3 regions of the Mesorhizobium sp. GW821-FHT07A06 genome follow, and region 2 is predicted to be linked to each of the others. Evidence: predicted binding sites of a transcription regulator. Region 2 holds the regulator's gene; each other region holds the start of a gene.
What was found. The regulator LexA, encoded in region 2, represses DNA repair genes until DNA is damaged. The targets are predictions, from matches to a motif close to TGTTCNNNNTGTGTTCNG.

Region 1 (6,554 bases), on a different contig from region 2:
GGCCGAGGGGTGCGCCGCCGGAATCGCGGCAGGCGTGGCCGCAGGAAAGCCCAGACGCCGGCGAGCACGAACAGCCAGAAGGCAATCCGGGCCAGCTGGATGAGATCGAGCAGCTTCATCAGGTCGATCAGCGACAGCCAGTGGTCGATGACCGGGTTGGCGGCGCCGAACAGCGCCAGGAAGACAGCGCCCAGCGTCAGCGGCATCACCCAGACCGCGATCGCCGCCAGCCGGATGCGGCGCCCGCCGAACCGGCGCGCGGCCTTGCGCCAGCGGATGAAGTCATTGGCGAACCGGAACGGTGCCGCCAGCCAGAACAGTACGATCTGGCCGGCAATGCGGGCGGCGCGGTGTCGCAAGCGGCCGCTCAGCGAAAGCGCGAACACGACCTGGGCCGCCAGCGCGATCGCTACCGACAGGGCGCTGACGTTTTCAGCGAGCGGAAGCAACGCGACAAGCAAGGCGGCGGACTTGAGCCAGACCCTGCCGTCGCTGAAGGCCGCGGGATGCACCGCCACGACCGCGGCGGCGATCAGGAGGGCGAACAAGAAAACCGTGATGCCGGCGGGCTGGCCATAGAAGAGAAAATCCGCCAGCACGACCAGCAGCACGGCAACGCCGAAGCGGCTGCAATAGCTTGGTGCCGCTGTGAAGAACGATGTCATGAGCTGACCTTCCTAATGGCATCTGGCCTGATGGCATCTGGCCTGATCGCATCCGGCCGCATTGGCGGCGGGCTCTTGCGGACAAAGGGAATGAGGATCGCCGCGGGATTGGCGCGCGGCGGATCGGCCATCCACCAGCCGTCGCTGCGCAGCCGGTAGGGCAGGGACCAGGTTTTTGCTCGCTTGTGCATGCCCCCCGTCTCGCAGGCGGGTGGGGAGATCGCAGGGCGGATCCGAGGAGCTTTTCCGCAGGCATGTGCAGTTTTCGTGCAGAGGCTCCTTTCCTCTCCCTCCGGAGGGGGAGAGGTGGCTCGGCGAAGCCGAGTCGGAGTGGGGGAACCACCCGGCAAGCGCAGCGAACAGACATAGGAAGGGCGCTAGGCGCAAGCATCGCATCGCCTAGCATCCGAGGGTCGACCCCCACTCCGTCGAGCTTCGCTCGACACCTCTTCCCCGATCGACGGGGGAGAGGAAAGACCGCTTCCGCAACAGCTGCAGAGAACGGAAGGCAAGGGAGCGCAAGCTTTCGCGGTTGGCTCGTGTCAGGTACCGGTCGGACGCTTGCCTCACCCGCCCACAGACGGCATAGATCGAGCATGACAACCGAACCCTACCGCCCGCGCCGCTCGGTGCTCTATGTCCCGGCCTCCAACGACAAGGCACTGGCCAAGATCGCGCAGCTTGCCTGCGACGCCGTCATCATCGACCTCGAGGATGCCGTCGCCCCGGCCGACAAGATCGCCGCTCGCGACAAGCTGGCCGGAATTTTCGCCAATCGCCCCGCTAGACGTTGCGAGATGGTGGTGCGCGTCAACGCGCTGGCCAGCGAATGGGGCGCCGACGACCTGCTGGCCGCGGCAAGATTCGAGCCCGACGGCATCCTGTTGTCCAAGGTCGCCACACCGCGCGATATCCTTGAGGTCGGCGACGTGCTCGATGACAATTTTGCCCCCGACTGCGTGAAGCTGTGGGCGATGATCGAGACGCCCAAGGCCATGCTCAACATCGGCGCGATCGCCGAGCTTGGCCGCGATCCGGCCTCACGGCTCAATTGTTTCGTTGCCGGAACGAATGACCTGGCCAAGGACACCGGCGTGCTGGCGACGCCGGACCGGCGTTACCTCGTGCCGTGGCTGATGCAGATGGTGCTGGCCGCGCGCGCCGGCGGTCTCGACATGCTCGACGGCGTGGCCAACGATTTTCGCGACCTCGACGCCTTTGCCCGTGAGTGCGCGGAAGCGGCGGCCATGGGCTTCGATGGCAAGACCCTCATCCATCCGGCCCAGATCGACGCGGCCAACCGCGCCTTCGCGCCGTCGCCGGCGGCGCTGACCGAGGCGCGCCTGGTTAAGGACGCGTTTGCCCTTGCCGAAAACAGCGGCAAGGGCGTGATCGCGCTGAATGGCAGAATGGTCGAGCGGCTGCACCTGGCGCAGGCCGAAAAACTGCTGGCGAAGGCAGCCGCCATCGGCGCATGATCGCGGCCAAGTTCATTCACGACAGGACTTGAGAAAATGAAACTCTACCGCTTTCTGACCGGCCCGGACGACGCCAGCTTCTGCCACAAGGTGACGGCGGCGCTTAACAAGGGCTGGCACCTGTTCGGCTCGCCGACCTATGCCTATGACAAGAAAGCCAAGACCATGCGCTGCGGCCAGGCCGTGGTGAAGGATGTCGACGGCCAGGAATACGGGCCGGACACCAAGCTCAGCGACTGGTAGAGCTTCCTCTCTTCGAGCCTATTCAGCCGCTTCCTCGATCCGCTCCATATCATCGTCCGACAGGCCGAAATGGTGGCCGATCTCGTGGATCAGCACATGGGTGACGATGTCGCCCAGCGTTTCCTCGTTTTCGGCCCAGTAGTCGAGCATGGCGCGGCGATAGAGCGTGATGCGGTTCGGGCCTTCGCCGGTCTGCGGGTTCCAGCGCTCGGCGATGCCGCGTCCCTCGAACAGGCCGAGCAGGTCGAACGGCGTTTCCAGCGACAGGTCGTCCATGATTTCGTCGGTCGGGAACTCGGCGATCTGGATGACGATCTCGCCGGTCAGCTTGCGAAACTCCTCCGGCAAATGGGCATAGGCCTCCAGCGCGAGGAACTCCAGCTCCTCCATCGAGGGCGCAAGTTCGCCGTGCCAGGTGCGGGTCTTGTAGATGCGGGCCATGCTTTGTCCTTTGATCCCGGCATATAGGCTTTCGCACCGGTCGAGGCAAATTACAGGGATGAGGCGCGCGGGGATGAGGAATAAATTCCTTGTGACTCTGCTTGACTCTTCAATCGCCCTCTGGAATCTATAGGAACATAACAGGAACAATTGTGAGTGGAAGCTGACCGTCATGGCGATGAGCGCCGTGGCGCGGGAGACTGTTTTTGCCCTGCGCCGCCAGATCGCGAAAATCGAGGGAACGCTGCCCGAGCGCCTGCAGGCGCCGGCCGCCGCGACGCTTGATGCCGACGCCAGCGCCGATGTCACGTCCAGTGCCGACCTCACGATCGTCCGGCGCGGCCTTGCCGCGGCCTTGCCGGATGCCTTCCTGCCAACCGGCGTCGAGCGCCTCGATGCCGCCCTGAGCGGCGGCTTGCCGAAAGCCGCCTTGAGCGAAATCCATGGCGGGCAAACCCGTGATGCCGGAGCCGTTGCGGGCTTCGCTCTGTCGCTCACCAGCCTGATCCTGAAGCAGGCACACGGGCTGCCGGTGCTGTGGATCGGTACATCGGAGATCTTTGGCGAGGCCGGCTTTCCCTATGCCAGGGGGCTGCATGCCGCGTTCGGCATCGAACCCGGGCAATTGCTGTTTTCCGAGGCGCCCAGGCTCGTCGATGCGCTGTGGGTCGCCGAGGAGGCCGCCAGGATGACGGCACTCGCCGCCGTCATCCTGGAAATCCGCGGCAACCCGCAGCGGCTGGACCTGACCGCGACGCGCCGGCTGCATGCAAGGGCGGCAAGCGCCGGCCGGCCGGTGTTCCTGCTGCGGCAGGCGGCCGAGCCAGAACCGACGGCGGCGCCCGTCCGCCTCATCGTCGCGTCGGCGCCGGCCGTGCCGCGCGCCACGGTCGCCGGGCCGCTCGCCGGTTCGATCGGCCGCCCTGCCTTCACCATTACCATCGGCAAGAGCCGCACGGCCTTGCCAGGACAATTCACACTGGAGTGGAACCCCGATGAACGCGCATTCGACGAAAGAAGAGGCGAGGAAAAACGGGAACGGGCAAAGGATCCTGTCGCTGTGGTTTCCCTACTTGGCAGCCGAAAGGATCCTGCGGCAGCGTCTGGGGCGGTCCTGGCGTTCCCGGCCGTCGTCGGATCATCCGCCACTGGTGGTCAGCCACCGCCAGGGCAACGCGCAACGCATTTCGGCCCTCGACGAGCGGGCTGAGGCGCTGCACCTGAAGCGCGACATGGGCATTGCCGATGCGCGCGCCATGCATCCGTCGATCGACATCGTCGAGGCCGATCCGGAAGCCGACCGCCGCCTGCTCGAAGGCCTTGCCGACTGGTGCGACCGCTACACCCCGCTGGTGGCGCTGGACGGGACGGACGGCCTGTTCCTCGACGTCACCGGCTGCACCCATCTGTTCGGCGGCGAACGCGCCATGCTCGACGACATCCTGTCGCGCTTCTTCCATCAGGGGTTCGATGTCCGCGCCGGCCTTGCCCCGACGCCGGGAGCGGCCTGGGCGGCGGCACGCTTTTGCGGCGACCGCATCGTCGCCGGGGGCGAGGAGGAAGCACTGCTGGCACCCTTGCCGCTCGCCGCATTGCGCATAGCGCCGGAAACCCGCGCCAGCCTGGAGAGCGTCGGCCTGCGCACGGCGGGCGCCGTCATGGCGGCACCGCGCGCGCCGCTCGCCCGCCGCTTCGGCGCCGCCCTGCTGCTGCGCCTCGACCAGGCGCTTGGCCGTCTCGACGAGGCGGTCTCGCCGCGTCTTCCCGTCGCGCCGCTTTCGGTCGAGCGCCATCTCGCCGAGCCCGTCACGCTGATCGAGGACATCGAACGCCTGGTCGGCCTGCTGGCGACGACCTTGAAGACCGATCTCGAGCGCCGTGGCGAGGGCGCCCGGACGCTGGCGCTGCTGCTCTTCCGCGTCGACGGCGCGGTCAGCCGCATTGCTCTGGGTACCTCGCGGCCGATGCGCGATCCCCGGCTGATCCAGAAGCTGTTCCATGAAAGGCTGGCGGCACTCGAGCAAGGTATCGATGCTGGCTATGGCTTCGACCTGGTGCGGCTCTCCGTGCTGGCCGCCGCCGCCTTCGACATGGCGCAGGCCGACCTGACGGGCGACGTGACCGACGACGGCGCCGACATCGCGCTGTTCGCCGACCGCATCCGCGCCCGGCTCGGCGAAGGCGCGGTCCTGCAGCCGGTCGCCGTGGAAAGCCATCTGCCGGAACGCGCCGTCGCCATCATTCCTTTCACCGAGGCCCCGCGCCGGACCACGCCGCCTAGGAAGCCGGACAGGATGCAGGCGCCCAAAACCATCTTCCCGCCGGAACGGCCGATCCGGCTGTTCCGCGCGCCCGAGCCCATCGAGGTGCCCGCTACCGAAATGCCGGAGGGGCCGCCGCTGCACTTCCGCTGGCGGCGCGCGCTCTACCGCGTCACCCGGGTCGAGGGTCCGGAACGCATCGCCGCCGAATGGTGGCGGGAGGCGTCAAGCGATCCGGCGACATCCACCCGTGACTATTTCCGTATCGAGGATGCCGACGGCCGCCGCTTCTGGCTCTACCGGCAAGGCCTTTATGGCAACCCCCGGGTGCCGCCGCGCTGGTTCATGCACGGGGTCTTCGCATGAACGCGCTGACCGCCATCCCCTATGCCGAGTTCGGCATCCAGTCGAATTTCTCCTTCCTGCGCGGCGCCTCCAAGCCGGAGGAACTGGTGGTCGCGGCCAAGCTGCTGGGCTTCTCCGCGATCGGCCTTGCCGACCGCAACACCGTTGCCGGCGTGGTGCGCGCCTGGCAGCAGGCCAAGGTCGAAAAACTCTCCTATCACCCCGGCTGCCGGCTGGTTTTCGGCGACGGCACGCCGGACATTCTCGCCTACCCCCGGAACCGTGCGGGCTGGGGGCATCTGTGCCGCATGCTCACCCAGGCCAATCTGCGTGACGAAACCGAAAAGGGCGCCACGCTTCTCCAGCACAGCGACCTCCTGGAATGGGGGGATTTGATGTCGCTGGCGGTCCTGCCCGATCTGGTGGCGGACGCGCAAGGCGGTCTTGCCCTGCTTCGCCAGCTCAAGGATCGTTTCGGCAAAGCCCTGCGGCTTGGCGTCTCGCCCGATTATGCGGGCAATGATCGTTTCCGGATCGAGCAGGCGGCGGCGTTGGCCGAGAGTGCCGGCATCCCGCTGATGGCGACCAACGATGTCCTCTACCACACGGCCGAACGGCGCCCATTGCAGGATGTGCTGACCGCGATCCGCCTCAACACGCCCGTCGCCGAGGTCGGCCTTGAGCTCACCGCCAACGCCGAGCGTCACCTGAAGCCACCGCTGGAGATGGCACGGCTTTTTCGCCGGTATCCGCAAGCTCTGGCCGAGACGCTGCGTTTTGCGGAAGAGCTGACCTTCTCGCTCAGCGACCTCCAGTACAACTACCCCGACGAGCCGACGGAATCGGGCCTCGGGCCGCAGGCCGAACTGGAGAGGCTGGCGCGAGAAGGCGCGGCCAAGCGCTTCCCGGGCGGTGTCCCCACCAGCGTCATAAAACGCATCCAGGAAGAGCTCGCTCTGATCGAGCGGCTGAATTACGCCCGCTATTTCCTGACCGTCTACGACATCATCAAATTCGCCCGCAGCCAGAATATCCTCTGCCAGGGCCGTGGATCTGCCGCCAATTCCATCATCTGTTTCTGCATCGGCATCACCGAGGTTGGTCCGGACAAGATCGATACG
Region 2 (6,554 bases):
CATGAAACTCTCGGAAACCATCTGAAGCGGGGCGCGGCGGCGCGGACTTTCGCGCGTTGCGCGTTCATGTAGCATAGGGCGTCAGGGGTGCAAGGGGCAGACCCGATGGCTGGACGTGGCCGGGGCTCGGATCAGGGCGAGGACGCTGTGGTTGGCGTCAGCGAACGGTCCCTGTTTGCAATCCCGCCGCCGGCCTCGCTGCCGCCATCACCTCTCGTTCCCGGCTCCGGCAGCCAACCTTTGCCAGGGGGTACCCCAGCACAAATTCCGCCCGCCACTGGCAGGATTGCGCGTATCGGGCGGCAAATTGGCCAGGCCTCCTTGCCTCGCCTGCGCCACAGTGTGACGACGGCAGCGGAGCTGGAACTTGACCGAGGCATCGCCTTCCTGCTGGTGCCGGTCTGCCTGGCCGCTGGTGCGATCGGCTATTACGCGCTGGCGGCGGAGCCTGACTTTGCAAAGCCTGTGGCGATCGTCGTGCTGATGGTGATCTGTGCGCTTGTCTCGCGCTCCTGGCCGAAAACCCATCTGGCCTTCATGGCGGCATTGATGTGCGCGTTGGGCCTGCTTGCCGCCAAGGTCGAGACCTGGCGGGCCGGCACCCGGATGCTGGGTTCGGAAATCTCGACGCAAGTGACCGGCCGTGTCGTCTCGCTCGACCGCATGGAGACCGGCCGCATCCGATTGACCATAGATGTGACGTCGACGGCCCGGCCAAAACTGCGTTACGCGCCGGAAAGGGTGCGGCTCTCGGCGCGCAAGATACCTGACGACATGACAGCCGGCTCGCTGATATCGGGCTATGCGAAGCTGCTGCCGCCGACAGGTCCGGTGCGGCCGGACAGCTACGATTTCTCGTTCGACAGCTACTTTGCCGGCATCGGTGGCAGCGGCTTCTTCCTTGGCAATCCAAGAATCATCTCCGCCGACGACAATGAGATGCCCCTGTCGGCCCGCCTGTTTTCAGGGATAGAAAATGCGCGCGAAGCCATCGCCGACCACATCAGGGGCGTTGTTGGCGGCGCCGAAGGCGAGATCGCGGCAGCGCTGATCGTTGGCGTGCGCGCCGGCATTCCCGATGAAATCAACGAATCAATGCGGCGCACCGGCATCTATCACATCATCTCCATTTCCGGACTGCATATGGCGCTGGTCGCCGGCACCATCATGGGGCTGTTGCGCGGTGCCTTCGCGCTGTTCCCGGATTTTTCCGCGCGTCGGTCGGTGAAGAAATACGCGGCCGCCGTGGCACTGTTGTCGATCGCCGCCTACCTCATCATCTCAGGCGTGGTCGTTGCCGCCGAGCGCAGCTTCATCATGCTGGCGGTAATGTTGATTGCCGTATTGTTCGATCGCGCCGCGCTGACCATGCGCAACCTCGCCATCTCGGCAATCGCCGTCATCGTGGTGTCGCCGCACGAGGTGGTCGGTCCAAGTTTCCAGATGTCTTTCGCCGCGACCGCCGCGCTGGTCGGCGCCTATGCCGGCTGGGCGGATCACCGTGCGGGAAAGGCAAGACCGCCGCCGCCAAAGCGGTCCCTGCCGGGCTTTCTCACGCGAAAATTCCTGCTGGCGACGGGCGGGTTGGCGATGACCTCCATCACTGCCGGCTGCGCCACGGCGCTGTTTGCCATCTGGCATTTCCAGCGTGTGTCACCGCTCAGCCTGTTCGCCAATCTCGCCGTCATGCCGATCGTTTCTCTGATTGTCATGCCTTTCGCTGTTCTCAGTTCTCTTGCGATGCCCTTTGGTGCCGATGGTCCCTTTCTCTACGTGATGGGCAAGGGGCTGACGGCCATGATCGCCATATCGGCGTGGATATCGGAACGCTCCCCCGTCGATGCGATCGGGCTGATTTCACAGCACTCGGTGCTGCTGGTGACGATCGCACTGGTCATCGCAACGATGGCGACGACATGGCTGCGGCTCGCGGCAGTGCCATTCGCGCTCGCCGGCCTGTTGACGGTGTCGGATACGCGCACGCCGGATGTGCTGATCTCGGAAGACGCGCGCCTGGTCGCGGTGCCGATCGGCGGTGGCGAACTCGCGGTCAGCCGGGCTCGCCCGAACGAATTCACCGTCGACAATTGGAAACGCGCGCTGGTCTCCGAAACAATTGTCGCACCGGAGATGTTCAACAAGGCAGAGGGACAATTCGATATTGCCGATGCCGTCAATCTGCCGCCAGGGGCGCCGTTTTATTGCACGGAGGGCATCTGTCTCGCCCGGCATCCGTCTGGCGCGATCATCGCGCATGTCGAAGACCGCAAGGCTACCTGGAAGGCCTGCGGCTTCGCCGACCTGATCGTTGTCAATGACGCGACGGGCTACGATGCCTGCCACAACCCGCTGGTTCTCGTCGTCACCAAACGGCAACTTGCACGCAAGGGCAGTGCCGCCGTCTTCTTCGACCGCCAATCGGCGACCAGTCCGCCAATCATCAGCTTCGCCGTGGACGGACCGTATCGGCCTTGGCACGCACAACGAAAGTTTTCGCGTGAGGCGAGGGGACTGCCGCCCTATCAAAAACCCGAAACGCCGGCCGCTCCTGCTCAGTAGCGCCTGATCAGCCCGACCAGCTTGCCTTGCACCTTGACCCTGTCCGGCCCGAAAATGCGCGTCTCGTAGGCCGGGTTGGCGGCTTCAAGGGCAATCGAAGCGCCCTTGCGGCGGAATCGCTTCAAGGTCGCTTCCTCCTCGTCGACCAGCGCCACGACGATCTCGCCCGGGCTCGCCGTATCGGCGTTGCGGATAATGACCGTGTCGCCATCGAAGATGCCGGCCTCGATCATCGAATCGCCCTTGACCTCCAGCGCATAGTGTTCGCCACCCATGATCATGTCCGGCGGCACTGAGATCGAATGCGTCTGATGCTGGATGGCATCGATCGGCACACCGGCGGCGATACGGCCCATCACCGGGATCGACACGGCGGCGACCGCGTCGTCGTCATTCCCGGCAAAGGGCAAGCGTGACGGCGCCGGCTTGATCTGGCGGCCAACGCCGCCCTGACCAAGACTGCCTTGAATGACGCTAGGCGAGAATTTCTTTGCCGCGTTGAGGCCTGGCGCGATCGAATCCGGCAGCCGCAGCACTTCCAATGCCCGCGCCCGGTTGGGCAGCCGGCGGATGAAGCCGCGTTCCTCGAGCGCCGTGATCAGGCGATGGATCCCTGACTTGGAGGCGAGATCGAGCGCTTCCTTCATCTCGTCAAAGGAGGGTGGGATACCGCTTTCCTTCAGCCGTTCATGAATGAACATCAGAAGTTCATGTTGCTTGCGCGTCAGCATGGCGCCCCCCAGGCATTGAACGAAGGGTGTGAATCGGAATCGAAAAACAAACCCAGAACAAACACTATCTGTTCCAGTTGTGTTCCGCAACTGTTTAAAGTTTAGTGAACTTGTTAAGACATCTGAAATTATCCGCCGCCGGCAGTGCGCAGCGATCGACCGCCTTCGCCGCCAACGCGAGCATTGAAATCATTTTGGTTAATCGCCTGTGGCCTACCTCTTGATGGACCTTGGCATCGGTTTCTCAAGGGCGTCCAGAGGCTGGATTTGCGTCGTTGGTCGATCCCTTCCTGGCGGAACGAAACGAAATCAAAACGCCAACGATCATGCCTCAAGAGAAAGAACGATGAAGTCATCCCGAAATTGCCTTCAGGCTGCCGGCGCGTGCGGTATAATTGTTCGCGCCGCTGTCCTCGCTGTGAACGTAGACATGCAGCGTGTAGCCGATATGCGCCGTCATCAGCGCTTTCGCCCGCTCGACATCGCGATCGAGGGCCGCTTCCATGATCGCGGTGTGATGCTCGATCGCGATCGCCTCGCGCAGGGCGTCCATTGCCTCGCCATAGCCATGCTTGAGGCCGGCCGCCGCCCGCAATGTCGGCGCCAGTCCGAGAAAACGATGATGCCGCCGCAACTGATCGGCGATTGTCGAGCGGAAGCGCAACAGCCAGTTGGACGTCGCGGCACTCAGCAATGCCGCGTGAAAGGCCTCGTGGCTCTCGTCCCATTGGTCGACCGCGTCATCAGAGGGGTCGTCGACCGCGGTCTTGCAGCGGGAGAGGCGGTAGTGAGCGGTGACAACCGCGTCCTCCCATTCCCTGCCGCCTTTCCCGATCGATTCCAGGAACAGCGGCATCTCCACAACCATCCTTGCGCGAGCCAGGTCCTCGAGTTCGGCCCGCGACACCGGAGCCACGGCAAAGCCGCGATTGCTGATGGCCGTAACCAGGCGCTCAGCCTCAAGCCGAGACAAGGCTTCACGCAGCGGTGTCCAGCCGACGCCGTATTGACCGCGCAGCGCGCTCAGCTTGAGCGGCGCGCCCGGCATGAGGCGTGTGGTCAGGATATCGCGCCGCAGCAACTGATAGGCAGCCTCGGTTTTCGTGGAGTTGTTCTGATCCTGCATCGCGATCCGTCCATCGTCGGGCATGTGGAAATTATATATGATGGTGGCCCATGGCAAGAATTATATATAATGTTTGACAGGTGACGACGGACTGACCATGATCGCCGCAGTTGCCGTCCCGATGAGCGGCGCTGATCAAATCTGGGAGGAAATGATGTTGAAGTCGAAATCCGCTTGGCTGTCGGGATTGGCCCTGGCAGGCGCATTGATGGTCAGCGCGGGGAGTGCCGCCGCCGACCAGATTCGCATCGGCATCGCCAATTTCGGCGAGCATCCGCAGCTCAACGCCGCCATAGCCGGGTTCAAGAAAGCGCTGACGGACAATGGCTTTGTCGAGGGCAAGGATGTCGTCTACACGGAGAGCCATACCAATTTCGATGCATCGCTAGTCCCGCAGATGATCGCCAAGCTGCAGGCGGAGCAGCCCAAGCTGATCTACACCATCACCACCCCGGTCTCGCAGATCGCCAAGAAGGCGCTTGCCGGTTCCGGTATTCCGATCGTCTTTGCCGCTGTCACCGATCCGGTCGCGGCCAAGCTGGTGCCGTCGTGGGACGCCGGAGACGAAGGCATGACGGGCGCCAGCGATCTGCAGGATGTCGCCGCTGTCATGGCCTTCACCAAGAAGCTGCTGCCGAATGCCAAGCGCTTCGGCGTCCCTTACAATCCGGGCGAGGCCAATGACGTTGCCTTGGTCGAGAAGATCAAGGCGGCCGCACCGGCGGCCGGTTTCGAGGTCGTGGAAGTCGGCATCGACAACGTCAATGACATCCAGCAGCGCATCGCCGCGCTCGCCGGCAAGGCAGACGTGATCTACGGCCCGGCTTCAAACCTGATCCAGCCGGCGATCGCCGCTGTCTCCGCGGCCGCTCGCCAGGCCGGAATCCCAATCGTCAACTCCGATGACAGCGCGGTCCGCAACGGCACGGTGCCGGCAAGCTTCGCGGTCAATTACACCCAGGTCGGCGTCAACGCCGGCAACATCGCCGCCGAAATCCTCAAGGGCAAGGATCCCAAGACGATCGCGCCGTCGCGCCCTGCCTACAAGGATCACATGGCAACGATTTCCCGCAAGGCGATGGCCGCGTTCGGCATGGAGATACCGGCGTCGATGGCCGACTGCGGCTGCATCGTCGACTGACATCGGCACTGAAGGATGACGGCGTCGGCGCCGTCATCCTGAGGTCAGGGAGGAACGATGCTCGAGATCCGATCCGCGCGCAAAGTATTCTACAAGGGCCAGGCCGATGAGAAGATCGCGCTGGACGGTCTCAGCCTGTCGCTGGCCACGGGCGAGTTCGGCATCGTCATCGGCTCCAACGGAGCCGGCAAGAGCAGCATGCTCAATGCCATTTCCGGAGCTCTTGTCCTGGATTCCGGCAGGATCCTGATCAATGGCGCCGACGTCACGGCCATGCCGGTGTACAAACGTGCCGCAAGATTGGCACGCGTCTTCCAGGATCCGATGCGCGGCACAGCCGCCAGCATGACGGTGGCGGAGAACATGCTGCTGGCCGACCTGCGCAGCCAAAAACGCACGCTGCGGCAAGGGCTGAACGCTACGCGGCTTGCATCCTACAAGGAGCGCCTGTCGATATTGGGCCTCGGCCTTGAAAATCGCCTCGATACCCGTGTCGACCTGCTCTCGGGCGGGCAGCGACAGTCGCTCTCGCTGATCATGGCCGTGGGCGGATCGCCGGACTTGCTGTTGCTCGACGAACATACGGCCGCGCTCGACCCGCGCACGGCCGAGATCGTCATGCAGGCGACGGTGCGGGCCGTCAACGCGCTGAAGCTGACGACCCTGATGGTGACCCACAACATGCAGCACGCCGTCGACTATGGCAGCCGGGTGATCATGCTCGATGCGGGCCGGGTCCTGCTTGAAGTCACCGGGGAAGAGAAGGCGAGGGTCACGGTCATCGACCTCATCGGCCATTTTTCGGTCAAGACCGACCGCATGTTGTTGGCGAGCTGATCATCATGGGTTTTGTTCAGGAGGTTCTCACCAGCTTCGTCGCGATCATACCGGTCACGCTGGCGCAAAGCCTGATCCTGGCCTTTGTCGTGCTCGGGATCATGATCCCGTTTCGCATGTTGAATTTTCCCGATCTGACCAGCGAAGGCGCGTTTCCGCT
Region 3 (6,554 bases), on a different contig from region 2:
TCGCGACGCCGTTGGCGACAGTCTGCGCCGGGTCGAGCTTCGTGAACATGTCACGCGCCTTGTCCTCATCGGCGGGTGTGCCGCCAAGCGGCGACAGGAAGTCCGGCGCCAGCGCCACGAACCCCTCCAGCGCCACGCGCCGGGCGACGTCGCGTATATGCGGGTTGAGCCCCCTGTTTTCATGGATGACGATGACGGAGCCGAGCTTGCCGGCCTGGTTTGCCGGTTTGACCAGATAGCCCTTCATCTCGCCGCCGCTGCCCGGATAGGTGATCTCCTCGCCTTTCACCCGCGGATCGTTGTCGGCGACGATTGCCGCGTGGGCGGAGTTCGCCGCCAGCATCGGCGCGATCGCGGCCGCCGCGGCACCCGATCCGGCAAGCCTGGTCAGCTGTTCCATGAAGCGCCGGCGGTCGAGCGTCAGATGCGTGTATTCGTCATAGGCGTCGATCATCGCCTGGGTGATGGCGGGCTTGTCGGTGGCGGTGGATTTGGTCATCGGCGCACTCCTCGGTCTCGCTATCTCGATGCGACGTCCCGTCGTTCGCAAGATAGGGGTGGGCCTTGCATCGTCCAGTCACGGAGCGGTGACGCCCCGTCTCTCCGGCAAGGCGCGGCGCCATCATCCCAATTGGCGTCATCACAATTTTGTCATCGACGACAAATCTTGATGGCACCGCCACAATAGTGGGGGAAACTGACCATACGGCCGCCCCATGGCGCGGCCACGGTCCTGAAAGGATCGATCTGAAAGGAAGCCGCCGATGACCATGCCCTCGCCGATCCTGGCAACCGCCTTTATCGTTGCCGCAGCCGCGATCCTGGCGATGCGCGCGGCCTTTGTAGCGGCGAGCCGGAAGTCCATGGTCAAGGTCCGCGTCCGCCAGCGCCATCCGGCAAACACGAAAACCAAAGGTTGAGGTGAAGTCATGGACGTACAGGATATCGTGAACACCGTTTCGCAGAAGGCCGGCCTTGACCAGGCAACGACGGAAAAGGTCGTCGGCACCATTTTCTCGGTACTGGAGCACGAGGCGGAAGGCACCAGCGCCTCATCCTTCTTCGCCAAGATTCCGGGCGCCGATGCACTGGCACAGAAATATGACGTCATGGCCGCCGCCCCTGCCGGCGGCGGTGGCGGCTTCCTGTCCTCGCTGCAAGGCGCGCTTGGCGGCGTTCTCAGCGAGAAGGCAGGCGCGCTGGTCAACGGCCTCGCTGCCCTCAAGGCATCCGGCCTCGATCTGGCGCAGATCCAGAAGGCTGGCGAGACGCTGGTCCAGCAAGCCGAAGCCGCGGCCGGCCCCGATCTGACCAACCAGGTGCTGGGCTCGGTGCCCAGCCTGAAAAGCCATCTCGGGCTCGGCTGATCGTCAATTCGCCGAGCTTGCCCCTAGGCAACCCACTGCCTACTTGGGCAGCGCGTAAGCCATCACATAATCCCCTGGCTTGGTGCCGACCGAGCCGTGGCCGCCGGCGACGATGACCACGAACTGGCGTCCGTCGGCGACCGTATAGGTCATCGGCGTCGACTGACCGCCGGCAGGCAGCCGCGCCCGCCAGAGCTGCTTGCCCGACGTCAGGTCGTAGGCGCGCAGATAATCGTCGACCGCGGCACCAAGGAAGGCGACGCCACCGGCGGTGATCATCGGCCCGCCAATGCCGGGCACCCCGACCTTCAGCGGCAGCGGCAGTGGCGTCATGTCGTAGACGGTGCCGTTGCGGTGCTTGTAGTTGATCGTGCCGGTCCTGAGATCCACCCCGGCGACATACCCCCACGGTGGCGCCTGGCAGGGAACGCCGAGGGGAGACAGGAACGGCCCCATCACAACCGCATAGGGCGCGCCTTCATTGCGGTTGAGCCCCTGCTCGCTGCCCTTGGTGTCGTCGCCCGGCGCCGGCACGTCGGCGCGCGGAACGAGCCTGGACGTGAAGGCGAGATAGGTCGGCATGCCGAACATCACCTGCCGCACCGGATCGACCGCCACGCCACCCCAGTTGAAGGTGCCGAAATTACCGGGATAGATCAGCGATCCCTGCACCGAGGGCGGCGTATAGCGGCCTTCGTAGCGCAGTTTGTGGAAGGCGATGCGGCAGGCCAGCTGGTCGAACATGGTGATCCCCCACATGTCGGCTTCGATCAGCGGCTTCGGGTTGAAGGAGAGATCGGACGAAGGCTGCGTCGGCGACGCATGGTCGCCCTCGATGGCGCCGCCGGGCGCCGGCACTTCCTTGACCGCGATCACCGGCTCGCCGGTGCGCCGGTCGAGCACATAGAGGTCGCCCTGCTTGGTCGGCCCGACCAGCGCGGGCACGATCGTGCCGTCGGCCTTGGTGATGTCGATCAGGCTCGGCTGCGCCGGCACGTCCATGTCCCACAGGTCGTGGTGCACGGTCTGCCGCACCCATTTCAACTGCCCGGTATTGAGATCGAGCGCGGTGATCGAGGAGGAGAACTTCTCGACATTGGCGCTGCGTCCGGCGCCGAGCTGGTCCGGCGTCTGGTTGCCGAGCGGCACGTAAAGCAGGCCAAGCTTCTCGTCGGCGCTCGGCGTCGACCACATGTTGGGCGAGTTGGCGGTGTAGGTCTGGCCGGCCGGCAGCGGCGTCGTCTGGTCCGGATTGCCGGAATCCCAGTTCCACAGCAGCTTGCCCGTGCTCGCATCATAGGCGCGGATAACGCCCGACGGCTCCTGCGTCGAATAATTGTCGTTGACCGCGCCGCCGACGATGATCTTGCCGCCCGCGATCAGCGGCGCCGAGGTCGAATAGTAATAGCCTGATTTCGGGTATGGCATGTTGGTCAAGAGATTGAGTGTGCCGGCCTCGGCGAAGGCGGGACAGACCTGCCCGTTGGCGGCGTCGAGCGCGATCAGCCGGGCATCCGAGGTCGGCAGGTAGACGCGGGTCGCGCAAGGCTGGCCGGCGGCGCCGGCGGCATCGGCATAATAGGACACGCCGCGGCAGGTCTGGTGCTGGCGGTCCTTGTCGAGCTTGATCTTGGGGTCGTAGCGCCATTTTTCCTTGCCGGTCGCGGCGTCGACCGCGATGGCGAAATTGTGCGGCGTGCATATATAGAGTGTGTCGCCGATCTTGAGCGGTGTCACCTGGTATGTGGTCTCGCCGACATCGTCCGGCCCCTTCACGTCGCCGGTGCGATAGGTCCAGGCCGGCTGCAGATTGGCGACATTGTCCGGCGTGATCTGGTCGAGCGGCGAATAGCGCTGGCCGAATTGCGTGCGGCCATAGAAGTGCCACTCGCCGGCCGGCACGTCGCCGCCGAGATTGGCGTTGGGGGTCACCTTGTCGGTGTCAAGCGCGCCGGCGATGTCCTTCGGGTCCGTGGTCATCGAATAGCCGGCCACCGCCAGTGAGGCCAGCACGGCCAGGATCAGCGGCGCGCGCCCGTCAGGACCGGCAAGGCCCCGCCGCGCCCACGGCGTCAGCAGCCATAGCGCCACCAGCACGATGATGCCGCCGCGCGGGCCGAGTTCCCACCAGTCGAAGCCGGTTTCCCACACCGCCCAGGCCAGCGTGCCGAGCACGATCGCCGCGTAGAGCCACAGCGCGGTGGAGCGGCGCCGGTAGAACAGCCATGCGGTGATCAGGAACGCGAGGCCCGATATGATGTAGTACCAGCTGCCGCCCAGCGAGGCCAGCCAGATGCCGCCAGCGCCAATTGTCAGACCGAGGAGAAAGAGAACAAGGGAGGTGATGGTTACAGCCAAGATGATACTCCTTCGACTGTTGCGCGCTTCTCGCGGCCATGGGCAACCCGGCATTGCGTTCCTGCCCGGCACACAACTTTCTCCCGCCCGCCTCGCCTGTCAAGCTTGTGCCACGGGCCCAGGGGCAGTGCTCGGTCTAGCTGCAAATGCGCGGCGGGTTGAGCGTCATGCGTGCCAAGGTGGCCGGATAAGCGGCTTTACCGGGAACAAAACGTAGACAGTTCTGGTCTTTCCCAACCGAATCACTACATTCGGGGACGATGTCCGGCTTTTCCGAAGACATGCCCTTTTTCGACGAACCCAATGCGCGGCCCACGGCCCCGTCGGGCATTGCCGCGCGCGCCATGGCTGCCCGCGGCGGCCACAACAATGCGCCGGACTATCTCCGGGGGCTGAATCCGGAACAAAGGCTGGCGGTGGAGACCACCGAGGGTCCTGTTCTGGTGCTGGCCGGCGCCGGCACCGGCAAGACGCGCGTGCTCACCACCCGCATCGCCCATATTCTCGCCACGGGGAAAGCCTTCCCCTCGCAGATTCTGGCCGTGACCTTCACCAACAAGGCCGCGCGCGAGATGAAACAGCGCATCGGGATTCTGATCGGCGAAGGCAATGTCGAGGGCATGCCGTGGCTGGGCACCTTCCACTCGATCGGCGTGAAGCTGCTGCGCCGCCATGCTGAGCTCGCGGGTCTGCGTTCCGACTTCACCATCCTCGACACCGACGATGTCGTGCGGCTGATCAAGCAGCTGATCCAGGCCGAGGGCCTCGACGACAAGCGCTGGCCGGCCAAACAGTTCGCGCAGATGATCGACGGCTGGAAGAACAAGGGTCTCGGCCCCGCCGAAATCCCCGAGGGCGACGCACGCAGCTTCGCCAACGGCAAGGGCCGCGAGCTCTACAAGGCCTATCAGGAGCGGCTGCAGACGCTGAACGCCTGCGACTTCGGCGACCTGCTCTGTCACCCGATCCGCATCTTCCGGGCCAATCCGGATGTGCTGAAGGACTATCACCGGCGCTTCAAATACATCCTCGTCGACGAATACCAGGACACCAACACCGCCCAGTACATGTGGCTGCGCCTGCTGGCACAGCGGTCGGACAGCGGGCGTGGGTCAACGTCGACGGATCTGCGATCGGCCGAAGGCCGCAAGCCCGACCAGGCGTCGGCCGGCCAGGCCGCCCCCGCGGAGGCCCGCGAGCGAAGCTCGCGTGCGGCCGTGAGCGAAAACAAAGTCAACATCTGCTGCGTCGGCGACGACGATCAGTCGATCTATGGCTGGCGCGGCGCCGAGGTCGACAACATCCTGCGCTTCGACAAGGATTTTCCCGGCGCCACCATCATAAGGCTCGAGCGCAACTACCGCTCGACCGCGCATATACTCGGCGCTGCTTCGCATCTCATCGCCCACAATGAGGGCCGTTTCGGCAAGACGCTGTTTACTGACCGCAACGACCCCGAGGACGGCAAGGTCAATGTCCACGCCGCCTGGGATTCCGAGGAGGAAGCCCGTGCCATCGGCGAGACCATCGAGGCCTATCAGCGCCAGAAGCATAATCTCAACGACATGGCGATCCTGGTGCGGGCGTCCTTCCAGATGCGCGCCTTCGAGGACCGCTTCATCACGCTCGGCCTGAACTACCGCGTTATCGGCGGCCCGCGCTTCTACGAGCGCATGGAAATCCGCGACGCGCTGGCCTTCTTCCGCGTCGTTGCCAACAGCGGCGACGACCTCGCCTTCGAGCGCATCGTCAATGTGCCGAAGCGCGGCCTGGGCGAAGCCACCATCCGCCAGATCCACGACACGGCGCGCGCCCTGCGCATTCCGATGCTGGAGGCCGCCGGCAATCTCGCCGAAAGCGACGAGTTGAAGCCGAAGCCGCGCGCCGCTTTGCGCGAAGTGGCCGCCAATTTCGAGCGCTGGCAGAAGGCGCTGGAAACCAAGCCGCACACCGAGCTCGCCGAGACCATTCTCGAGGAGAGCGGCTATACCGACATGTGGAAGAACGACCGCTCGGCCGAAGCGCCGGGTCGGCTGGAGAACCTGAAGGAACTGATCCGCTCCATGGAGGAATACGAGTCGCTGCGCTCGTTCCTCGAACATGTGGCGCTGGTCATGGATGCCGAGCAGAATGCCGGGCAGGACGCCGTCTCCATCATGACACTGCATTCGGCCAAGGGCCTCGAATTCGAGACGGTTTTCCTCCCCGGCTGGGAGGAAGGCCTCTTTCCCCACCAGCGCGCGCTCGATGAGGGCGGCCGCTCCGGGCTGGAGGAAGAGCGCCGGCTGGCCTATGTCGGCCTCACCCGGGCCAAGAAGAACCTGCATATCTGGTTCGTCTCCAACCGCCTCATCCACGGGCTCTGGCAATCGACCATCCCGTCGCGCTTCCTCGAGGAGCTGCCGGAGGCCCATGTCGAGGTCGCGGAAAGCGGCAACAGCTATGGCGGCTATGGCAATTCCTACGGCGGCGGCTCATTCGCCTCCGGCCGCGGCGGCCGCCAGAACCCCTACGGCGCGTCGCGCTTCGACAATGTTGGCGCCAACAATGGCGGCACCGAGAAATCCGGCGCCTTCTCCAACACCTATTCTACGCCCGGCTGGCAGCGCGCGCAGGCCAACCGCACCGAGGCGACAGACCGCAACTGGGGTTCGCGCTCCGGCCACCAGGTCGAGCGCATCGGCTATGGCGAGACAGACAGCGGCTACGGCGCCGGCCGCACGAGCGTAAAGGGCCGCACCATCGACGGCGAACTGGTCGCCAAATCCGTCTCCGACACGCCGTCCGCCTTCAGCGTCGGCGACCGCGTCTTCCACCAGAAGTTCGGCA

Region 1: a site for LexA is predicted at 2,959-2,976, ahead of AC07SZ_RS10875 (ImuA family protein). Genes of this name have one in related genera too.
Region 3: a site for LexA is predicted at 3,928-3,945, ahead of AC07SZ_RS07770 (ATP-dependent helicase). Genes of this name have one in related genera too.

Annotation. Positions count from the first base shown of each region.
Region 1 is NZ_JBWKRC010000003.1:82,480-89,033, forward strand. It holds gene AC07SZ_RS10850 (DUF4153 domain-containing protein) at 1-665, opposite strand, end outside; gene AC07SZ_RS10855 (hypothetical protein) at 662-856, opposite strand; gene AC07SZ_RS10860 (HpcH/HpaI aldolase/citrate lyase family protein) at 1,262-2,143, shown strand; gene AC07SZ_RS10865 (DUF1737 domain-containing protein) at 2,180-2,386, shown strand; gene AC07SZ_RS10870 (metallopeptidase family protein) at 2,405-2,827, opposite strand; gene AC07SZ_RS10875 (ImuA family protein) at 3,000-4,037, shown strand; gene AC07SZ_RS10880 (DUF6504 family protein) at 3,979-5,454, shown strand; gene AC07SZ_RS10885 (error-prone DNA polymerase) at 5,451-6,554, shown strand, end outside.
Region 2 is NZ_JBWKRC010000007.1:164,526-171,079, reverse strand. It holds gene gltX (glutamate--tRNA ligase) at 1-3, opposite strand, end outside; gene AC07SZ_RS22700 (ComEC/Rec2 family competence protein) at 106-2,559, shown strand; gene lexA (transcriptional repressor LexA) at 2,553-3,290, opposite strand; gene AC07SZ_RS22690 (GntR family transcriptional regulator) at 3,643-4,416, opposite strand; gene AC07SZ_RS22685 (ABC transporter substrate-binding protein) at 4,571-5,557, shown strand; gene AC07SZ_RS22680 (ABC transporter ATP-binding protein) at 5,615-6,394, shown strand; gene AC07SZ_RS22675 (ABC transporter permease) at 6,400-6,554, shown strand, end outside.
Region 3 is NZ_JBWKRC010000002.1:468,157-474,710, forward strand. It holds gene AC07SZ_RS07750 (dienelactone hydrolase family protein) at 1-499, opposite strand, end outside; gene AC07SZ_RS07755 (hypothetical protein) at 641-871, opposite strand; gene AC07SZ_RS07760 (hypothetical protein) at 930-1,367, shown strand; gene AC07SZ_RS07765 (glucose/quinate/shikimate family membrane-bound PQQ-dependent dehydrogenase) at 1,407-3,725, opposite strand; gene AC07SZ_RS07770 (ATP-dependent helicase) at 3,986-6,554, shown strand, end outside.